One region of the Micromonospora sp. WMMB482 genome, then DNA from elsewhere that is predicted to be linked to it. Evidence: riboswitches for the same ligand, from Rfam matches in the RefSeq annotation. Region 1 holds a riboswitch; the other holds the start of a gene.
What was found. Region 1 has a riboswitch for thiamine pyrophosphate ahead of KSK32_RS04440 (ECF transporter S component). Riboswitches for the same ligand answer to the same signal wherever they lie in the genome.
Positions count from the first base shown of each region.

Region 1 (5,574 bases):
GCCACCAGCCCGTGCCCGCGTTCCTTCACGATGGACGCGAACTCGACCATCGCCCCGTTCACGCCCGAGTTCGAGGCCAGCACGAAGACGTCCTGCGGCCGGATCGGCGCCAGCTCGTAGAGGCGGTGCGCCACCGCCGGGTCGCGTTCCAGCTTCGGGCCGAGCACGTCGGCCGGGTCGCCGCCGATCAGCACCAGGTCCCGCAGCGCGATCCGGTTGGTGGGCACCAGGCCGCCGGCCCGCCCGGCGATCTCCATGGCCAGCGCCTCGGAGTGCCCGGTGCCGAACGCGTGCACCACACCGTCGGCTTGCAGCGCCGCCGCGATCAGGTCGGCCGCGGCGGCCACGTTGCGCCGCTGCTCGGCCGCGACCCGGCCGATCGTCTCGGTCACCACCGTCAGGTATGCGTCGGCGCTCACCGTCATGCCTCCTCCGTTCCTGCGCACCGGGCGAGGATCGCCTCGGCCAGCGGGCCGGGCGCCTCGTCCGGGATCCAGTGACTGACCCCTGGCAGCACCACGAACCGGTAGTCACCGGTGACGTGCGCGGCGCACGCCTGCGCGGCAGTCCGGCCGATCGCCACGTCCTTGTCGCTCCACACGAATGTGGTGGGCACCCCGACCGGGGCGACCGCCTTCATGTCCGTCCCGGTCATCGCGCGGTACCAGTTCAGCGCCGCCGTCAACGCCCCCGGCTCGCGCATCGGCTCGGCGTACCGGGCGACCGTGCCGGCGTCGCCCACGCCGCTCAACAACTTGCGCAGCGTGGCGCCGTGCCACGCCAGCAGCACCTTCTCCGCCGTACCGGGCTTGCGGAACAACGCGATGTAGGCGGACTTGACCTTCTGCCGCGGGTCGGTGGCGAGCGCGTGGCCCATGGCGGCCGGGTGCGGCACCGACACCGCGGTCAGCGTCCGGACCCGCTCCGGGTGCGCCGCCGCCAGGCCCCACGCCACGATCGCGCCCCAGTCGTGGCCGACCACGTGCGCGCCTGTCACCCCGAGGGCGTCGAGCACCGCCGCCGCGTCGGCCACCAGCTCCGGGATCCGGTACGCCCCGACGTCGGCCGGGCGCGCGCCGGGCGAGTAGCCGCGCTGGTCGAGCGCGTACGTGCGCAGCCCGGCGGCGTGCAGCGCGGGCGTGACGGCGTCCCACTCGCCGGAGTGCTGCGGGAAGCCGTGCAGCAGCAGGACCGGGTCACCGCCCTCGGGGCCGCCGGCGCGTACCTCGAACGTCAGTCCCCGCGCATCCACCAGCATGATCGCCACCATACCGACACTCGCCCTGCTGGGCCGGGAGCCGTGGTCGGTGCTAGCGTCTGCGACGAGACAACTTCACATCCGACAGGGGAGCGCACAGCGCTGAGAGTGCGGGCCGGTGCCCGCAGACCCTCGAACCTGATCTGGGTAATGCCAGCGCAGGGAGTTCGGTCGACCTCCAGCCGCGTCGCCGTCCGGTGACCACCGGGCGCGGCGTGCGTCTTCTCCTGGTTCACCTCGACGAACTGGGAGCCAACCGTGAACCACACCGACAGCAACCGCTGGCGTACCGTCGACATCGTCGTCGCCTCGGTCATCGCCGTCACCTTCGGCGTCGTGTTCCAGCTCTGGAACATCCTCTGGAAGGGCAGCGACGGGCCGTTCGCCTTCTTCGCCCCGCTCCAGTCGGTCATGTACGGCGTCTGGCTCATCCCGGCCGTGCTGAGCGCGCTGATCGTCCGCAAGCCGGGTGCGGCGCTGCTCACCGAGACCGTCGCCTCGACCGTCTCGGTGCTGCTCGGCTCCCCGTACGGCGCGATGGCGATCCTGCAGGGCGCGGTGCAGGGCCTGGGTGTGGAGAGCGTCTTCGCGGCCACCCGGTACCGCAACTACCGGCCGGTCACGGCGGCGCTGGCCGGGGCGGCGGGCGGCCTCTTCGCCACCGTGTTCGACGTCCTCTACTGGTACCCGGCCACGAGCTGGACGACCTTCCGGCTGCCGTACATCGCCTTCGGTGTGCTCAGTTGCCTGCTGGTGGCCGGCCTGGGCGCGGTGGCCCTCACCCGCGCGCTGGCGAACACCGGCGTCCTGGACCGCTTCCCCGCCGGCCGCGACCGCGCCCTGGTCTGAGGCTCGCCTCGCCCCGCCCCGGTGATCAAGGAGTTCGCGTCCGCCGGGCACGGTTTCCCGGACGCGAACTCCTTGATCACGCAGGCTGGGCCGGGAGACCGGGAGAGGGGGTGGGTGGTTCGTGAGCGGGGTGGTGCTGCGGGGGTTCGGGTGGCGGCACGGGGGACGTCGGCGGTGGGCTCTGCGCGGGGTGGATCTGCGCGTGGAGAGCGGCGAGCGGGTGCTGCTGCTCGGACCCTCCGGCGCCGGCAAGAGCACGCTGCTGGCCGCGCTGGCCGGGCTGCTGCCGGAGGACTCCGGCGAGCAGGAGGGCACCGTCGAGATCGACGGGCTGGACCCGCGCAAGGCCCGCGAACGCGTCGGCATCCTGTTCCAGGATCCGCAGACCCAGCTCGTCATGGCCCGCTCCGGCGACGACGTGGCGTTCGGGCTGGAGAACCGCGGCGTACCCGCCGACGAGATCTGGACCCGCGTCGAGGAGGCGCTGCGCCGGGTCGGCTTCCCGTACGACAGGGACCGCCCGACCGCCGCGCTCAGCGGCGGCGAGCAGCAGAGACTGGCGCTGGCCGGCACGCTCGCGCTGCGCCCCGGGCTGCTGCTGCTCGACGAGCCCACCGCGAACCTCGACCCGGCCGGCGCCACCCTGATCCGCCGGGCCGTCGCGAACGCGCTCGACCCGGACACCACGATGGTCCTGGTCGAGCACCGGGTCACCGAGGCGCTGCCGCTGGTCGACCGCGTCGTGGTGCTCGAACCCGGCGGCGGGGTCCACGCCGACGGGCCGCCCGAGACGGTCTTCGCCGCGCACGGCGACGCGCTGGCCGCCGCCGGGGTCTGGGTACCCGGCCACGTCGCGCCGCCCCGGCACGCCACCGCGCCAGCCGGCGACGTGCTGCTCACCGCCGACCGGCTCGGCCTCCCACCCCGGCTGGCCCCCACCGACCTCCGGGTACGCGCCGGCGAGGCGCTCGCCGTCCTCGGCCCGAACGGGGCCGGCAAGTCCACGCTGGCGCTGCTCCTGGGCGGCCTGCTGAAGCCCGGTACCGGCACCGTGACCGCGTCGGCCGAACTCGCCGGGCGGGACGCCCGCACTCCCCCGCACCGCTGGCGGGCACCCGCGCTGGTCCGCCGGATCGGCTCGGTGTTCCAGGATCCGGAGCACCAGTTCGTCACCGCCACGGTCCGCGACGAGCTGGCGCTCGGCCCCCGCCGGACCGGTCAGCCCGAGCCGGCGGTGGCCGCCACCGTCGACGGGTTGCTGGACCGGCTGCGACTGGACAAGCTGGGCGGCGCCAACCCGTACACCCTCTCCGGCGGCGAGGCGCGGCGGCTGAGCGTGGCGACGGCGCTCGCCACCGCGCCCCGCCTGCTGATCTGCGACGAGCCCACGTTCGGCCAGGACCGGCGCACCTGGCTGGAGCTCGTCGACCTGCTCGCCGAGCTGCGCGACGCCGGCCACGGCGTGGTAGCGGTGACCCACGACGAGGACTTCGTCGCCGCGCTGGCCGACCGCACGCTCACCCTGCACCGGTCACCGTCGGACGCGGAGCATTCCCCCGGTGGGCGGCCCTCGGCCGGTGCCGAGCGCTCGGGCGACGACGGTCCGGCTGCCGGACGTGCGCCGTGATCGACCTCGAACCGGTCGCCGCGCCCGGCGCGCCGCTGGCCCGCCGCAACCCGGTGGCGAAGCTGGCCGCCGCGCTGGTCTTCACAGTGATCCTGGTGGCGACGCTCGACCCGGTGGCCCCGGCCATCGCCATCGCCGTCGAACTCGCGGTGCTGCCGCTGTTCGGTGTCCGCTACCGGGTGCTGGCCCGGCGGGCCTGGCCGCTGCTGGCCGGCGCCGTCGGCATCCTCGTCACGCTGGTGCTCTTCGCGGCCGACCGCTCCGGCCCGGTGCTGCTCCAGGCCGGGCCGGTCCTGGTCACCGAAGGCGTCCTCGTCACGGCGCTTGGTCTGGTGCTGCGGATGGTCGCGGTGGCCCTGCCCGGCATCGTCGTGTTCGCCACCACCGACCCGACCGACCTGGCCGACGCGCTGATCCAGAACGCGAAGGCGCCCGCCCGGTTCGCCGTCGGGGCGCTGGCCGCGTTCCGGATGGTGCCGCTGCTGGAACAGGAGTGGCGGATGATCAGCATGGCCCGCCGGGCCCGCGGCGTGGACGCCGGCCGCAACCCGGTGGCGAAGCTGCGGCTGTTCGCGTCCACCGCGTTCACGCTGCTGGTGGGCGCGATCCGGCGGGGTACCCGGCTGGCCGTGGCGATGGACGCCCGGGGCTTCGACGCGGGCACCCCGCGCACGGTCGCCCGTCCACAACGCTTCACCCTCGCGGACACCCTGCTGGTCGCCGGAGCCGCCCTCCTGGCCGGAGCCGCCTTGGCGACAAGCATCGCCCTGGGCACCTTCCGCCCCTTGATCGGCTGACCCGGCCCACCCCCGCCCGCCCAGCGCCCACCCACCCTCGCCCCGTTGATCATGAAGTTGACGGCAAAGAGTGCCCGTTTTGTCGCCGCCAACTTCATGGTCAACCACGACCGGGCGAGATCTTGGCGGGCGCGCCTGAGCTCTGTCACCGGACCGCGGAAGGTGCAGGGCTGGGCCGCGGTGGGAAGGAGCGGGTGGCGCCCGCCGGGGCAGGCCCCGGGGTGAGGGGCCCGCCTGGCGAGCAACGGCAGGGATCGGGCTGTCGGTCAGCTGCGGCGGAAGGCGTAGAACCGGGTCTGGCCGGCCCGCTGACTACGCCCGGTCACCCGAGGCTGCCGTCCGGCCGGTGGACCGGACCGGGGCGGCGTCGTGGACGCGCCGGGCGGGACCGCGATCTCCGGGGAGCCGACCGGCGACCCGGGCTCGGTGGAAAGCACCACCGCGGGCGGCGTCGCCGTGGGCACGTCGAGGTTCGGCGCGGTCACCTGCGGCGCGGGCTGCTTACGGGACTTCTTCGGATTGCGCTTCGCTGGCATTCGCGGGCCTCCTGTCGTACGGGCGCGCCGATCGGGACGCGCCGAGCGAGGGCTCCGGTGCGTTCCGATCACGACAGACACCGCTACCGACGGTGGCGAGGAAGGGATGCGGACGCCCGGAGCAGGACGGGTCCACGGCACTGGCGGCAGTGGACCGGGCTCGAGATGGGGCGTCACTTACGCATGCCGTCACGCTATCCCGCGACCGGAGCGCCCCGCACCCGAATTGACGCGAGGGACGCACTGCCACCCACCGGCCCCGACCGACCTACAGTTGATGACCGGTGTGTGGCGGGGCCGCCCGGGGTCCGGGACACACCGGCGTTGGCGCATGAGGAGGGCGAGCGGTGGCACGCACCATCACCGGGCACGTTCATTTCAACCCGGACCGTTCCATGCGCCTCGTGCTCGCGGGGCCGGACGGCCCGGTCGACGCGGGTACCACCCGGCGCTCGGCGGAACTCGGCCGGATGGCCCAGGACGCCGCTGCCCGCATCTACGGATCCG
Region 1 is NZ_JAHOPD010000020.1:776,257-781,830, forward strand. It holds gene KSK32_RS04430 (sugar isomerase domain-containing protein) at 1-425, opposite strand, end outside; gene KSK32_RS04435 (alpha/beta fold hydrolase) at 422-1,258, opposite strand; TPP riboswitch at 1,335-1,441, shown strand; gene KSK32_RS04440 (ECF transporter S component) at 1,517-2,107, shown strand; gene KSK32_RS04445 (ABC transporter ATP-binding protein) at 2,229-3,734, shown strand; gene KSK32_RS04450 (energy-coupling factor transporter transmembrane protein EcfT) at 3,731-4,531, shown strand; gene KSK32_RS04455 (hypothetical protein) at 4,798-5,067, opposite strand; gene KSK32_RS04460 (hypothetical protein) at 5,415-5,574, shown strand, end outside.

Region 2 (5,574 bases), 650 kb from region 1:
CACCGGCCCGACTCCGACTGGGACCTGGGCCTCTACTACCGGGGTACGCCCGACCTCGCCGGGCTGCGCGTGGTGGCCGCCTCGATCGCCGACGGGCCGGTGGACCTCACCGCCCCCGGTGGCTGGGGGCCGTGGGTCGACGGGGGCGGCTGGCTGCGCGTCGGCGGCGTGGCGGTGGACTGGATCTACCGCGACCTGGACCGGGTGCACCGGGTCTGGGCGGACTGCCGGGCCGGCCGCTACACGGTCGAGGTGCAGGCCGGTCATCCGCTCGGCTTCTACTCGCACGCGTACGCCGGGGAGGTGGCGCTCGGACGGGTGCTCGGCGACCCGACCGGCGAGCTGACGGCGCTGCGGGCCGAGACCGTCGACTATCCGCCCGCGCTCGGCGCCGCGCTGGTGGCCGGTGGCTGGGAGGCCGGGCTGCTGCTCGACGGCGCGGCCAAGGGCGCGGCCGGAGGTGACTCCGGCTACGTGGCCGGCTGCCTGTTCCGGGTGGTCGGGGTGCTGGTCCACGCGCTGCACGGGCGGACCGGACGGTGGCTGGTGAACGAGAAGGGCATGATCGCCTCCGCCGGGCGCCTGCCGGGTGCGCCGCCGGACTTCGCCGAGCGGGCGCAGGCGCTGCTGGGCGCGGTGGGGCGTACCCCTGCGGAACTGGCGGCGACGATCGGCGACGCCCGGGTGCTGGCCGCCGAGGTGCTCCCGCTCTTCGGGTGACACCCGGGGAGCGGGCATAGGGTGGATCTCGTGAGTGAGATGACTTATCGCCGGCTGGGCGACTCCGGGCTCGTGGTGTCAGTGGTCGGCATCGGCTGCAACAACTTCGGCCGCAAACTCGACCTCGACGGGACCCGGGCGGTGGTGGACGCCGCGCTCGACGCCGGGATCAACTTCTTCGACACCGCCGACATCTACGGTGAGCCGCAGGGCGCTTCCGAGGAAGTGCTCGGCCAGGCGCTCAAGGGCCGACGCGACGACGTGGTGGTGGCCACCAAGTTCGGCATGGACATGCACGGCGCGAACGGGCCGGACCACGGCGCCCGGGGCGCCCGCCGCTACATCGCCCGTGCGGTCGAGGCGTCGCTGCGCCGGCTCGGCACCGACCACATCGACCTGTACCAGATGCACGAGCCCGACCCGGGCACCCCGATCGACGAGACGCTCGCCGCGCTGGACGACCTGGTGACCGCCGGCAAGGTGCGCTACCTGGGCAACTCCAACTTCGCCGGGTGGCAGATCGCCGACGCCGACTGGACCGCGTCCTCGCAGGGGCGTACCCGGTTCATCTCCGCGCAGAACCACTACTCGCTGGTGGAGCGCGGGGTGGAGGACGAGGTGATCCCGGCCTGCGAGCGGTTCGGCCTCGGGATGCTGCCGTTCTTCCCGCTCGCCAACGGGCTGCTCACCGGCAAGTACAAGCGGGGCGAGGCGCCCCCGGCGGGCAGCCGCCTGGCCGGTGGCGGCCGGTACGCCGAGCGGCTGGCCGCCGCGCGCTGGGACGTCATCGAGGCCATCGAGGCGTACGCGGCCGAGCGCGGGATCAGCATGCTCCAGGTGGCCATCGGCGGTCTCGCGGCCCGTCCCGCCGTGACGTCGGTGATCGCCGGCGCGACCACTCCCGAGCAGGTGAAGGCCAACGCCGAAGCCGGCACCTGGCAGCCCACCGACGAGGACCTGGACGCCCTGGACGCCATCCTCTGACGACCCTGCCGGGCACCGGCGCGCCCGCCCGCGCGTCGGGCCCGTGCTCGTTCGGCCCGCCCGCGTGTGCGGTCCGTCCGCGTGTGCGGTCCGCCCGTGCGTCGCAGGGGCGCCCGCTCGTGGGCGTGCGAGCGTCGTGGCTTGCCCCGCGCGGCGGGCGTGCGCCCACCGGGGCCCGCCCGCGCGTCGGGCCCGCGCTCGTTCGGCCCGTCCGCGCGTTCGGCCCGTCCGCGCGTTCGGCCCGTCCGCGCGTTGGGTCCGTCCGCGTGTGCGGTCCGCCCGCGCGTTCGGCTCGTCCGCGCGTTGGGTCCGTCCGCGTGTGCGGTCCGCCCGCGCGTTCGGCTCGTCCGCGCGTTGGGTCCGTCCGCGTGTGCGGTCCGCCCGCTCGTGGGCGTGCGAGCGTCGTGGCTTGCCCCGCACGGCGGGCGTGCGCCCACCGGGGCCCGCCCGCGCGCGGAGGCACCCATGGCGTTCCGCTCAGAGGCAGCGCTCACGATGGGTGGAACGGTATGGGTGTCAAGAGGACCTTGAGACACCTATGGCGTTCCACTCGTCGCCAGATTCAGCCGCGAGTGGAACGCCATAGGTGTCTGCGAGCGGCCTTCTGACGCCCGTGGCGTCTCGGGCGGCCCGGCTCGGCCCGGCTCGGCCCGGCTCGGCCCGGCTCGGCCCGGCTCGGCTCGGCCAGGCACCGGGTGGCGGTTGGCCGGGCCGGGGCGCGGCGGGGCGGGACTCGGGGCTGGACTGTGGGCTGCGGGCTGCGGATCAGTGGTCTGCCGCGGTGGCGCGACGTTCTGCCAGGGCCTGGCGGACCAGGGCGACTGTGGCGTCCGGCCGGCGTAGCACGTCGTCGGCCGTGAACCGCAGCACGACCCAGCCGGCCGCGCGCAGCGCGTTCAGGCGCGCCACGTCCCGCCGGAAGTGAGCCCGTTCCCGGTGGTGGTCGCCGTCGTACTCGACCGCGAGGCGGAGTGCCGGCCAGGCCAGATCCACCCGGGCCACGAAGCGCCCGCCGGCGTGCACTTCGTACTGAGCGGTGAGCGGGCCGAGGCCGGCGTCGAGGAGGAGCAGCCGTAGCCGCGTCTCCATCGGGGACTCGCTCAACGGCTCGGCCAGCGCCAGCACCTCGCGCAACAGTGGAGCGCCCGGCCAGCCCGGGCGGTCGGCGGCGTAGGCCCGCAGGACGGGCAGCTGCACGATCCGGCGACGCAGCAGCGCGTCGACGGCGACCAACGCCTCGCCGAGTGAGCCCTGTCGACCCAGGTCGAAAGCGGTACGCAGCGGGGTGGTGACCGGCAGCCCGCCGACGAGGGTGCGGTCCCGCTCCGGCAGCGGCGACCGGACCACCCGCAACCGTGGGTGCGGTCGCAGTCGAGCGGCGGTCGGCAGCAGCACTGTGACCGGCGCGTCGCGGGTGAGCACGTCCGCGCCGGACAACCAGGCGGCGCTGCGTCCCGCCAGCACGGCACCCGGCGGCAGGCGCAACGCCACCGCCTCGCACCACATCCGGTGGTCGTCGGCGCGGTATCCGTCCCGGTGCACGTACACGTCCGGCAGCAGGCGGACCCACGTCGGCCCGCGCAGCATCGTCCAGGTGAGCAGTCCTTCGGAGACGGCACGGCCGCCCCGGAACGGCAGGACCACCAGGCGGCGCGGGACACGGGCGGGAACGGACATCCCGGCAGCGTGTCGTGATCAGACGGTCACCTGCTGTCCCGATCCGCCGTGTGAACGGTTCCTGGGAAAAACCTCACGCGGGCTTCCGTACGGGCGGGAGGCGTCGTACGGTAGGCCGCAAGTGACCCACGGGAGCCTGGTGCGGACCGGGCTGAGAGGGGGGCTGGGAGCCCCCGACCGTCGAACCTGATCCGGGTAATGCCGGCGCAGGGAGGAGCGTTGCCGTGCTGTCCCTGGGACGACTGCATCTCATCACCGACACCCGGCCGGGGCGTGACCCGCTCGCCGTGCTGAGTGCCACCCTGCCCGTGGCGGGCGCCGAACTCGTCGTGCAGGTGCGCGTGGAGGACGACGCCACCGACCGTGAGGCGTACGAGCTGGCGCGCCGGGTGACCGAGGCGTGCCGGCCGTACGGGGCACTGTGCCTGGTCAACGACCGGCTGCACGTGGCGCTCGCGGTGGACGCAGCCGGGGGCCACGTCGGCGCGGACGACCTGCCGGTGGCCGCCGCGCGCCGGGTGCTCGGACCGGACGCGGTGCTCGGCGCGACCGCCCGGGAGCCGGTGGGCGCCCGCGCGGCGGTGGACGCGGGCGCGAGCTACCTGGGCGTCGGCCCGTGCCACGTCACCACCACCAAGTCCGGCCTGCCGGACCCGATCGGCCCCGAGGGGGTACGCGCGGTCGCCGAGGCGGTCGGCGTGCCGGTGATCGCGATCGGCGGGGTGACCGCAGCGAGCGTGCCGGCGTTGCGGGCCGCCGGGGCGTACGGGGTGGCGGTGGTCGGCGCGCTCAGCCTGGCCGCCGATCCCGCGTCCGCCACCGCCGAGCTACTGCGGGCGCTGACGTGTTAAGAGGGGGCCCTTCCTCTACCGGAGGCGTTAACAGGGGGCCCTTCCTTACCGACGTGGCGGTGGTGGGGGGCGGGCCGGTGGGGTGGGCGATCGCATGGCGGTGCGCGCAGCGCGGACTACGAGTGGTGGTGCACGACGACCGGCCCGGGTCGGGCGCCTCGTCGGTGGCCGCCGGGATGCTGTCGCCGGTCGCCGAGGCGTACTTCGGGGAACGCGATCTGACCGCGCTGCTCGTCTCCTCCGCCGCCCGCTGGCCCGGCTTCGCCGCCGAGCTGGCCGGGGCGAGCGGCGTCGACCTCGGGTACCGCACCGAGGGCACGCTCGTCGTCGGGCTCACCGCCGACGACCTGGCCGAGGCGCGGCGGCTGTGGTCGTACCAACTGGGGTTGGGACTGCCGATCACGCCGCTGCGCCCCTCGGAGCTGCGCGACCGCGAGCCGGCGCTGGCGCCGCGGGTGCGCGGCGGCGCGGTGGCCACCGGCGACCACCAGGTCGACCCGCGGCGGCTGGTCGCCGCGCTGCGCACGGCCGCGGAACGCGCCGGGGTGGAGCTGCGCCCGGCCCGCGTCGGCGCGCTGTCCGAGGTGGATGCCGGGGTCACGGTGGTCGCGGCCGGATGCGGCGCGGCGGGCCTGACCGGCCTGCCGGTCCGGCCGGTGAAGGGCCAGGTGCTGCGGCTGCGCGCGCCGGGTGGCGGTCCGCCGGGCTTCCGGCACGTGATCCGGGGGTACGCGGACAGCGAGCCGGTCTACCTGGTGCCCCGGGCCAGCGGGGAGGTCGTGGTCGGGGCGACAGTCGAGGAGCGCGCGGACACCGCTGTCACCGCCGGTGGCGTGCTGACGCTGCTGCGCGCCGCCGCGGAGCTGGTGCCGGAACTCGTCGAGTACGAGCTGGTGGAGGCCGTCGCCGGGCTGCGCCCCGGTACACCCGACAACGCGCCGATCATCGGGCCGCTGCCCGGTCGGCCGGGCGTGCTCGCCGCGACCGGGCACCACCGCCACGGCATCGTGCTCACCCCGGTCACCGCCGGCCTGGTCACCGAGCTGATCGTCTCCGGCGAGCCGGATCCCGCGCTCGCCCCCTTCACCCCGGACCGCTTCGGGAAGGAGCGCACGTGGAACTGATCGTCAACGGCCTCGGCCGGACGCTGCCCGAGGGCGTCACAGTGGCCGAGGTGGTCCGCACCGTCACCGACCGGGAGCGCGGGCTCGCGGTCGCGGTGAACGGCGAGGTGGTGCCGCGCGGCGGCTGGTCGGCGAGCGTGCTGCGCGACGGCGACCGCGTCGAGGTGCTCAGTGCCACCCAGGGCGGGTGAGCGGGGTGTCCACGCTGGAGATCGGCG
Region 2 is NZ_JAHOPD010000020.1:1,426,453-1,432,026, reverse strand. It holds gene KSK32_RS07520 (nucleotidyltransferase family protein) at 1-720, shown strand, start outside; gene KSK32_RS07515 (aldo/keto reductase) at 742-1,704, shown strand; gene KSK32_RS07510 (DUF559 domain-containing protein) at 2,470-3,381, opposite strand; TPP riboswitch at 3,500-3,611, shown strand; gene thiE (thiamine phosphate synthase) at 3,606-4,232, shown strand; gene thiO (glycine oxidase ThiO) at 4,226-5,356, shown strand; gene thiS (sulfur carrier protein ThiS) at 5,347-5,547, shown strand; gene KSK32_RS07490 (thiazole synthase) at 5,544-5,574, shown strand, end outside.
Region 2: another riboswitch for thiamine pyrophosphate. It lies ahead of thiE (thiamine phosphate synthase); the one in region 1 lies ahead of KSK32_RS04440 (ECF transporter S component).